DNA from 2 places in the Marinobacter sp. MDS2 genome. Region 2 is predicted to be linked to the other one. Evidence: predicted binding sites of a transcription regulator. Region 2 holds the regulator's gene; the other holds the start of a gene.

Region 1 (4,424 bases), 1.4 Mb from region 2:
AAACACTTCCCGGGGATCGATCACGCCATCTTCCCGGGTCAGGCCGTACTTCGGCCAATTGCGCTCGAAGGCTTTTTTCTGGCCTTCAGTCATCCGGCCCTGGCGTAACACAAAGCTGCGGATACCCCGGCGAGTGGTAATCGGATTTTCACCTTTGGAATCTTGCGAGTCGTTCTGGTCGGCCATTTGTTGTCCTCAACCGCCACTGCGGATCTGATTGCTGAAATTTACCCGACAGTTTAACAGAGTCCGAGCCATCAAGCGGAAACCAAAGAGCCCTGATCGTGTTGTCGATCCAGTTGCCGATAACCCAGCGCTTCTATCAAGTGGGATTTAGACAGGGATTCCTGCCCCTCCAAATCCGCCAAGGTGCGCGCTACACGCAAAATCCGGTGCAGGGCCCGGGCCGATAATCCCAGCCGCTCCATGGCATGGGCCAACAGTTTTTCACTACCGGCATCTAATCGGCATGCCTGATCCAGAGCCTTGCCGGCAAGTGACGCATTCAAGCTGCCGCGATCGCGCTGAAAGTTTCTGGCTTTCAGCACCCGCGCCCTGACACGGGCACTGCTCTCACCGGCTTCGCCTTGGCGAAGCAGCACTTCCCCCGCCTGTACCGGCACTTCAACATGCAGATCAAACCGATCTAGCAAGGGCCCGGATATCTTGGACCGATACCGCATCACCTGACTGGGCGTGCACTGACATTCAATATTCGGGTGGCCGCTGTAGCCGCATGGGCAAGGGTTCATCGCCGCGACCACCTGAAACCTGGCCGGAAAGGTGACTTGGCGTGCGGCCCGACTGATGGCGATTTCTCCGGTTTCCATGGGTTCACGGAGCACTTCCAGCACACGCCGTTCGAACTCGGGCAGCTCATCGAGGAAAAGCACGCCACGGTGCGCCAGAGAAATTTCGCCCGGCCGCGGGCTGCTCCCGCCACCGACCAATGCCACTGCTGACGCCGTGTGATGGGGCGACCGAAACGGCGGCTGGCGCCAACCCCCTGGTTGCAGCGGGTGCCCGGCCACTGAGTGCACACTGGCCACTTCCATCGCCGAGGCGTCGTCCAGGGCCGGTAGAATTCCCGGCAGACGACTGGCCAACATGCTTTTACCCGTGCCCGGAGGGCCAAAAAACAGCAGGTTGTGGCCACCCGCTGCGGCCACCTCTAACGCCCTTCGAGGCACCTGTTGGCCCCGCACATCGGCAAGATCGGCCCCCTTCTCCGTACCATTAGCCTGGGCCACATCGGTTTCTGGCCTGGGTATCGGCACCAGCTTCGCACGGCCGGTCAGATGCTCACACACCGTCAGGATGTGGCTTGCCGCCAGCACATCCCCCTGGCTTGCGAGCGCCGCTTCGTCCGCGTTGGCTTGCGGGATCAGAAGGGAGCGCCCTGCTTCCCGGGCCGCCAGCACCGCGGGCAAAACGCCCTTCAAAGGCCGCAAGGCGCCATCCAGTGACAACTCTCCCATAAACTCCAGTGGCTTGAGGCTATCCGGTGGAATCTGCCCCGAAGCGGCCAAAATGCCCAAAGCGATGGGAAGGTCGAAGCGACCGCCCTCTTTCGGCAAGTCGGCAGGGGCAAGATTGATGGTGATGCGTCGGGCAGGGAATTCGAAGCCGGCGTTGAGCAGCGCGCTACGAACACGGTCTTTGCTTTCGCGGACACCGGTTTCCGGCAAGCCTACGATAGAGAGCGCCGGCAAACCGCCCGACAAGTGCACTTCGACGGTTACTTCAGGGGCAGACACGCCAATGCTGGCGCGCGAATTGACAATCGCTAACATCATCACCTTCCATGGTGGGCTGGCATTTAACGGGCGCGTCCTGCGCCCGCATCTCAAAAAATTACGACTGGGCTTTTTGCTCCAGTTCGGCAACCCGCTTTTCCAGGGCTTCGACTTTCTCTCGGGTTTTCATCAACACCACTTGCTGGCCTTCAAACTCTTCACGGGTGACCAACTCCAGTTTGGACAGCACAGACATCACGGTTGCTCTGGCCTGAGTTTCAAAATCTTCCCGGGCGGCCCGCGCCATATCCGGAACAAACTGGCCAAACTGGCCTTGTAGCTGGGCAAAGAAATCTTGGGGGCCTTTCATGTTTTACCTCGTGGCGTCGATCTTTTCGTTCGTTCAGGACAATCGCCCATCCAATACTGCTATAGACGAGAGTGTATCACACCGCTGCCCCTGCCATACTGTACCCGCTGGGCCGTATAATAGGTTCCAGGCCTTGCCCGCTGACGGTTCAACCCTGAGTCAGATTGGGGCGCGGCGCCCCAATTTGGTGCGGCCATCTGCATCATTTGGGAACACATAAAAAGCAACTCAATGTTTTTATTATAATTTTTTGCGTTGGCATACCTGATGCTAAACCTTGTACACGATCCGCACAATTGATGTGCGAGGTGGCAGCATCCCGAACTCAACCACTTACAAAGTTGAGATGGCTTTACCAAGGAGAAAGCAATGAAACTTGTGACAGCGATCATTAAGCCTTTCAAATTGGATGATGTCCGTGAGGCACTATCCGAAATTGGCGTTCAAGGCGTAACCGTAACGGAAGTAAAAGGCTTCGGTCGCCAGAAAGGCCACACCGAACTCTACCGCGGCGCGGAATACGTGGTGGACTTCCTGCCCAAGGTAAAAGTTGAAATCGCCATTGGCGACAACCTGCTGGATCAGGTGATCGAGTCCATCACCAAGGCAGCCAATACCGGCAAGATCGGCGACGGCAAGATTTTCGTGACCGAACTGCAGCAAGCGATCCGAATCCGGACCGGCGAGACCGGCGAAGAGGCGGTTTGATACCGGCCTGATCCCCGGATCCAGCCAACGCAAAAAAATCAAATATCTGACGAGCCTTGTGCGGAGGGCTTCCTATGGAAAGCAATGTCTTTCACCTGCAGTATGCTATAGATACTTTTTATTTTGTCATTTGCGGCGCATTAGTCATGTGGATGGCCGCCGGCTTTGCCATGCTCGAAGCCGGTCTGGTGCGCTCCAAAAACACCACTGAAATTCTCACCAAGAACGTTGCCTTGTTTGCGATCGCCAGCACCATGTACATGGTCTGCGGCTACGCCATCATGTATGGCGGCAATTTGTTCCTCTCCGGCATCGCCGATGTCGATGTAGACGCCGTGCTGGGTGATTTCGCCGCCCGTGAAGACGGATTCGAAGGTGGCTCCATCTACTCTGGTGCGTCCGACTTCTTCTTCCAGGTGGTTTTTGTTGCCACCGCCATGTCGATCGTATCCGGCGCCGTTGCCGAGCGTATGAAGCTTTGGGCCTTTCTGGCCTTCGCAGTGGTGATGACCGGTGTCATCTATCCGCTGGAAGGTGCCTGGACGTGGGGCGGCAAAGACGTGTTCGGCCTGTATAACCTGGGCGATCTTGGCTTCAGTGACTTTGCCGGCTCAGGCATCGTACACATGGCCGGTGCAGCCGCGGCTCTGGCTGGCGTGTTGTTGCTGGGTGCCCGTAAAGGCAAATACGGCCCGAACGGCGAAATCCGCGCGATTCCGGGCGCCAACATGCCGCTGGCGGCGTTGGGCACCTTGATTCTGTGGATGGGCTGGTTCGGCTTTAACGGCGGCTCTGTACTGAAGCTTGGCGACATCGCCAGCGCAAATTCCGTCGCCATGGTGTTTCTGAACACCAACGCCGCCGCAGCCGGTGGTGCGATCACCGCCTTGGCTGTTGCCCGCCTGATGTTTGGCAAAGCTGACCTGACCATGCTGTTGAACGGTGCCATTGCCGGCCTGGTGGTCATTACCGCCGAACCGTCAACTCCAAGTGCATTGACCGCCACCCTCTGGGGCGCTCTGGGCGGTGGCCTGGTGGTGCTGAGCATCGTTGCACTCGATAAACTGCGCATTGATGACCCGGTTGGTGCCATCTCTGCTCACGGTGTGTGTGGTTTCCTTGGCCTGATGCTGGTGCCAGTCACCAACGGTGACGTGACCTTCAGCGGCCAGTTGATTGGTGCCCTGACCATCTTTGTATGGGTGTTCGTCGCAAGCCTGATCGTCTGGAGCATTCTGAAAGCCGTGATGGGTATTCGAGTCAGCGCCGAAGAAGAATATGAAGGCGTCGACATTGCAGAATGTGGCTTGGAAGCCTACCCCGAGTTCGGCAGCAGCAAGCAATAACCGCTGCCAGAGAAACCCAAAAGGGCGCCCTCGGGCGCCCTTTTTGTTGTATTGGCCGCTCGCCCGGGCGTCGTCAGCCCTCTTCCGGCCGTACCTGATCTTCCAGCGCATCAATCATGAATTGCGGCATGGCCAAGGCTCCGTGGTGGATACCCGCGTTGTAATACCGGGTGACGAACGGCCGGTCATTCACGTCTTCTTCACGGAAATACTTGAGCGGGTTGTCCTTGCTGCCCATTGTGCAACTCCACCAGCCCGTCGGGT
Region 2 (4,424 bases):
GCGATGCCTTCGCCTATGCCGGTACTGCCCAGCCGCTCCCGCGACACCAGGTTGTTGAAGATATCTGTATCGTTGAGACTTTCATCCTGCTGGTGAATGTGCTCGGCGATAAACTCCAGTACACGCTTCTTGCTTGACGCTGCAACACGGCACAGAGTCAGTTCTGGAGCCAGAATGTTGTCGATGGTCAGGGATGAATCGCTCATAGATCGACTTCATTTCCGTAAAAAAAAGGCTGCGGCCGGATCATACTCCTGCCGCAGCACGTTTTATTGAAACACCCGGTTCGGTTTCACGCTAAGAGGCGCGTTAGCCGTTACCTTGCATCCGGGCAACTGTCTTTTCTTTATGTTTGAGGATCTGGCGGTCGAGTTTGTCGACCAGGCCGTCGATGGCGGCGTACATATCCTCGTTTTCAGCCTTTGCGTGAATTTCGCCACCAATCACGTGGAGGGTAGCTTCGGCCATCTGGCGAACTTTCTCAACTTGCAGCGTCACCTGACAATTACTGATGTGGTCAAAGTGTCGCTCAAGCTTATCAAACTTGGTGTTTACGTAATCCTTTAGTGCGGGAGTCAGTTCTACATGATGGCCTGAAATGTTGAGTTGCATAGGCTTCTCCTGTTGTCATATAGCCGGCTTTTGCCGGACTGAGTGTCAGCACCTCTTGTACTGACGAATCCTTAAACCAAACGTTTACGCTCGTTCGAGGGAGGGATGTGCATCGCCTCTCTGTACTTGGCTACGGTACGTCGGGCAACATTGATTCCCTGTTCTCCTAGCATGGCTGCAATTTTGCTATCACTCAATGGCTTTTTCGGAGTTTCGTCCGCAATCAGTTTTCTGATCATCGCACGAATCGCCGTTGAGGAACATTCTCCACCCTCGGCAGTGCCCACGTGGCTGGAGAAAAAGTATTTAAGCTCAAAAATGCCTCGGGGTGTATGCATGTATTTTTGCGTGGTAACCCGGGATATGGTCGATTCGTGCATATCCACCGCCTGGGCAATGTCCGACAGGATGAGCGGTTTCATGGCTTCGTCACCATGATCCAGAAAGCCCTGCTGGTATTCCACAATGCGAGTGGCCACTTTGAGCAAGGTCTCGTTGCGGCTCTGCAGGCTTTTGATAAACCACTTGGCCTCCTGCAGTTGGTCGCGCATGTAGGTGTTATCGGCGCTGCTGTCCGCCCGTCGTATTAATGAAGCATAGCTCGCGTTTACGCGAATGCGCGGGGCAATTTCCGGATTGAGCTCCACGCGCCACCGGCCTTCATGTTTGCGCACGATGACATCCGGAATGACATAGTCTGGTTCTGTACGGTCGATGCTGTCGCCGGGGGTCGGGTTCAGGCTGGTGATCAGCCCCAACACTTCTTTCAGCTGATCTTCTTTCAACCGGCTACGGCGAAGCAGTTGCGCGTAGTCACGGTTGCCCAGCAAGTGCAGAAACTGGGTCACGACCAGCTTGGCCTGGCGCAGCCATGGGGTGTCCGGTGGCAGCTGGCCAAGCTGGATCATCAGGCAATCCTGAAGATCTCTGGCAAACACCCCCGGTGGATCAAAGTGCTGGAGTCGGTGCAGAACCGCCTGCACTTCGTCGAGTTCCAATGGATCGTCTTCTGAGCCTTCAAACAGGCCGGAATGAATTTCTTCGATGGAAGACGTCAAGTAGCCCCGGTCATCGACCGCATCCAGCAGGGCGTGTGCAATCGCCTGATCCCGTTCGCTGAGCGGGGTCAGGTTCAGCTGCCATTCCAGATGGTCGTGCAGGGTTTCGCTGGGCGAGTTTCGGGTTTCGAAGTCGGAGTCGTTTTCATCGTCGCCACGGCTGGCCGGAGCTGGTGCTGACTGGTAGATGTCGTCCCAGGCAGTATCGACCGGCAGGTCGTCAGGGATATTGTCGGGTGTTTGATCTTCCGCTGACCAGTCGGGTGCGGTTTCCGATTCGTCCCAGTCCGTACTTTGCGAATCTGAAGCGGATTCTTCCGGCGCCGAGGCAGTCTCGTGTTGTTCGTCGTGGTTGTTTTCCTGCTGCTCGACTGAATCTGCCTGATCGTCGTCCTCGGAGGTTTCCAGCATCGGGTTGGAGTCGAGTGCCTGCTGGATTTCTTGCTGTAGATCCAACGTGGAAAGCTGCAGTAGCCGAATGGCTTGTTGCAGCTGGGGGGTCATGGTTAGGCTTTGGCCCATTTTAAGCTGTAATGAAGCTTTCATAACCATGGCTCAATATCCATAACGTGCTCGTATCCTGATCAAAAGCATTGCTTGCAAATATAAAAAATTGTTGTGTGCTGGTAACTTACAGTACGCGATCAACAATTTAAGCAAGTACCCTGCCGAGTTTACTTGCTCGCGTTCAGCAAAACAATCAGCCCGGCCTTCAGGTCTACGATTGTCTAAAGTCGGAACTCATCCCCAAGGTACACTTCCTTCACTTGCTGGTTGGCCAGAATGGCATCTGCGTTGCCCGATGCAATGATGTGGCCGCCCGAGACAATGTAAGCGTTCTCACAAATATCCAGTGTTTCGCGCACGTTGTGATCGGTGATCAGAACGCCAATGCCTTTGTCGCGAAGGTGCCGGATGATGTGTTTGATGTCGCTGACGGAAATGGGATCTACGCCGGCGAAGGGTTCGTCCAGAAGAATGAAGGCCGGCTCCATTGCCAATGCCCGGGCGATTTCTACCCGGCGACGTTCACCGCCAGAAAGCGCCATACCCAGGCTGTCACGAATGTGGGTGATGTGGAACTCTTCCAGCAACTCTTCCAGCTTGGCCTCACGATCCGCCTTGGAAAGCGATTTGCGCGTTTCCAGAATGGCCATGATGTTGTCGCGCACGGTCAGCTTACGGAATACTGACGCCTCCTGTGGCAAGTAGCCGATGCCTTTGCGGGCACGCCCGTGCATGGGCAGGGGGGTGATGTCGTTGTTGTCGATGGTGATGCGGCCATGGTCAGCCGGGACCAGTCCGACAATCATGTAAAAGCAGGTGGTTTTGCCGGCGCCGTTAGGGCCGAGCAGGCCGACGATTTCGCCGGAACGGATTTCCAGTGAAACATCCAGAACCACTTTTTTCTGTTTGTAGCTTTTGGCCAGATTGCTGGCCCTGAGAACTGCCATCAGAACCTTCCTGTTATTGACCTGAGCTGCGGGGCTGAATCACCATTTCTACGCGGCCTGAGCTTGTGCCCTCCGAATTGCCGCCTTCTGCTGTAACCACCCGGTTCACTGTGTCGTAATGAATGACATCACCGCGAAACGTGCTGCCACCTTGTTCGATCAAGGCTTCTCGCTCGAAGGTCAGCTGGCTGTCTTTGGCCGACCAGGTAATGTTCAGTGCCTCGGCATTGATAACGGCCGTTTGATCCTGGGACGGCTGGCGATAATGAGCGGGGGAGCCGCTTGCTTCAATGCGGCTAAGTCCCTGTGGGCTGCGATAAAGTACAACCCGTTCGGCATCCAGCTTAACGCTGCCTTGCACCAATTCCACGGCACCGGTGTAGATGGCAGTGCCCGCGCTGTCATCCAGACGGGCGGAGTTGGCGCTGACTTTAATGGGCTCGTCGGAGTCCAGAGTGAAGGCGGCCGCCGTATTGGCCAGAAAGGTAGCGGCCATAATCAGCGGAAAAAGAAGTCGGTTACCTGATGGGATCATAATGCCCTTCCACTTGGGAATTGAGTTCCAGAATTCGGTCGTCTAGCCAGGCTTTCATGCCCGTTGCCTTTGTGGTTCCGTGCGGTTCGGTGATGGTCACCGGTTGGTCGGTGTACACGGTACCCTCGGTGTTGTTGAGGGTTAGTTCGTCGGTTTTGAAGGTGGTGTCAGCGCCGCTTAACTGGCGATGGATCACCACGTTACCGTGCAGATTGACCAGACCCTCATTTTGCAGAAGGCTACCTTGATCCGCTTCAATATTCCACGGCACCGGGTCGCCTTCACCGTGCAGGGTTGCCCGGGGTTGTTCCATGGCAGCCAGGTTTTGGCTTTCGAACTGTTCAATGCGCGGGCTGGTCAGCCGGATTTTCGGATTGCCCTGAGCGTCCCAGGTTCGGTATTCGGCCTGAACGATAAATCCGTCCGGTTCGTCCGGGCCGCGCAGTTCCTTGGCATTATCCTGGCTACCCGGCGGCTCATCGCTTTGCCACATGAGAAATAAGGTGGCCGCAATGGTTCCGCCTAAAGCCAGGGTTCGGGCCCAGGCTTTGCCTTTTCCGGGACTGAACAAACGCGCGATCACGATTCGGCGCTCACATAGGGTTCAAGGGTTGCCGCAAGCCGGTCTTGGGACCAGAGAATCAAATCGCTGGCTTCTCTCACGGCACCACTGCCGCCGGCAATGGTGGTGCAATAATCCGCGTGCTGCCTGACCAGCCAATACCCGTTCGGTACGGTAATGCCCAGGCCGGCGAATTGCAGGGC

What was found. Region 2 encodes sigma-54, which starts transcription at its own class of promoters, with help from an activator protein. Its sites were predicted from a motif close to ANTGGCATNNANNTTGCTNT; they were not measured.
Region 1: a site for sigma-54 is predicted at 2,361-2,380, ahead of glnK (P-II family nitrogen regulator). Genes of this name have one in related genera too.

The regions. Positions count from the first base shown of each region.
Region 1 is NZ_JAVAJF010000001.1:2,219,381-2,223,804, reverse strand. Features, by position in the region: gene trmB (tRNA (guanosine(46)-N7)-methyltransferase TrmB) at 1-186, opposite strand, end outside; gene Q9245_RS10425 (YifB family Mg chelatase-like AAA ATPase) at 258-1,796, opposite strand; gene Q9245_RS10420 (accessory factor UbiK family protein) at 1,855-2,106, opposite strand; gene glnK (P-II family nitrogen regulator) at 2,476-2,814, shown strand; gene Q9245_RS10410 (ammonium transporter) at 2,889-4,160, shown strand; gene speE (polyamine aminopropyltransferase) at 4,234-4,424, opposite strand, start outside.
Region 2 is NZ_JAVAJF010000001.1:851,571-855,994, reverse strand. Features, by position in the region: gene ptsN (PTS IIA-like nitrogen regulatory protein PtsN) at 1-206, opposite strand, end outside; gene hpf (ribosome hibernation promoting factor) at 310-612, opposite strand; gene Q9245_RS04070 (RNA polymerase factor sigma-54) at 684-2,216, opposite strand; gene lptB (LPS export ABC transporter ATP-binding protein) at 2,399-3,124, opposite strand; gene lptA (lipopolysaccharide transport periplasmic protein LptA) at 3,138-3,659, opposite strand; gene lptC (LPS export ABC transporter periplasmic protein LptC) at 3,643-4,242, opposite strand; gene Q9245_RS04050 (HAD family hydrolase) at 4,239-4,424, opposite strand, start outside.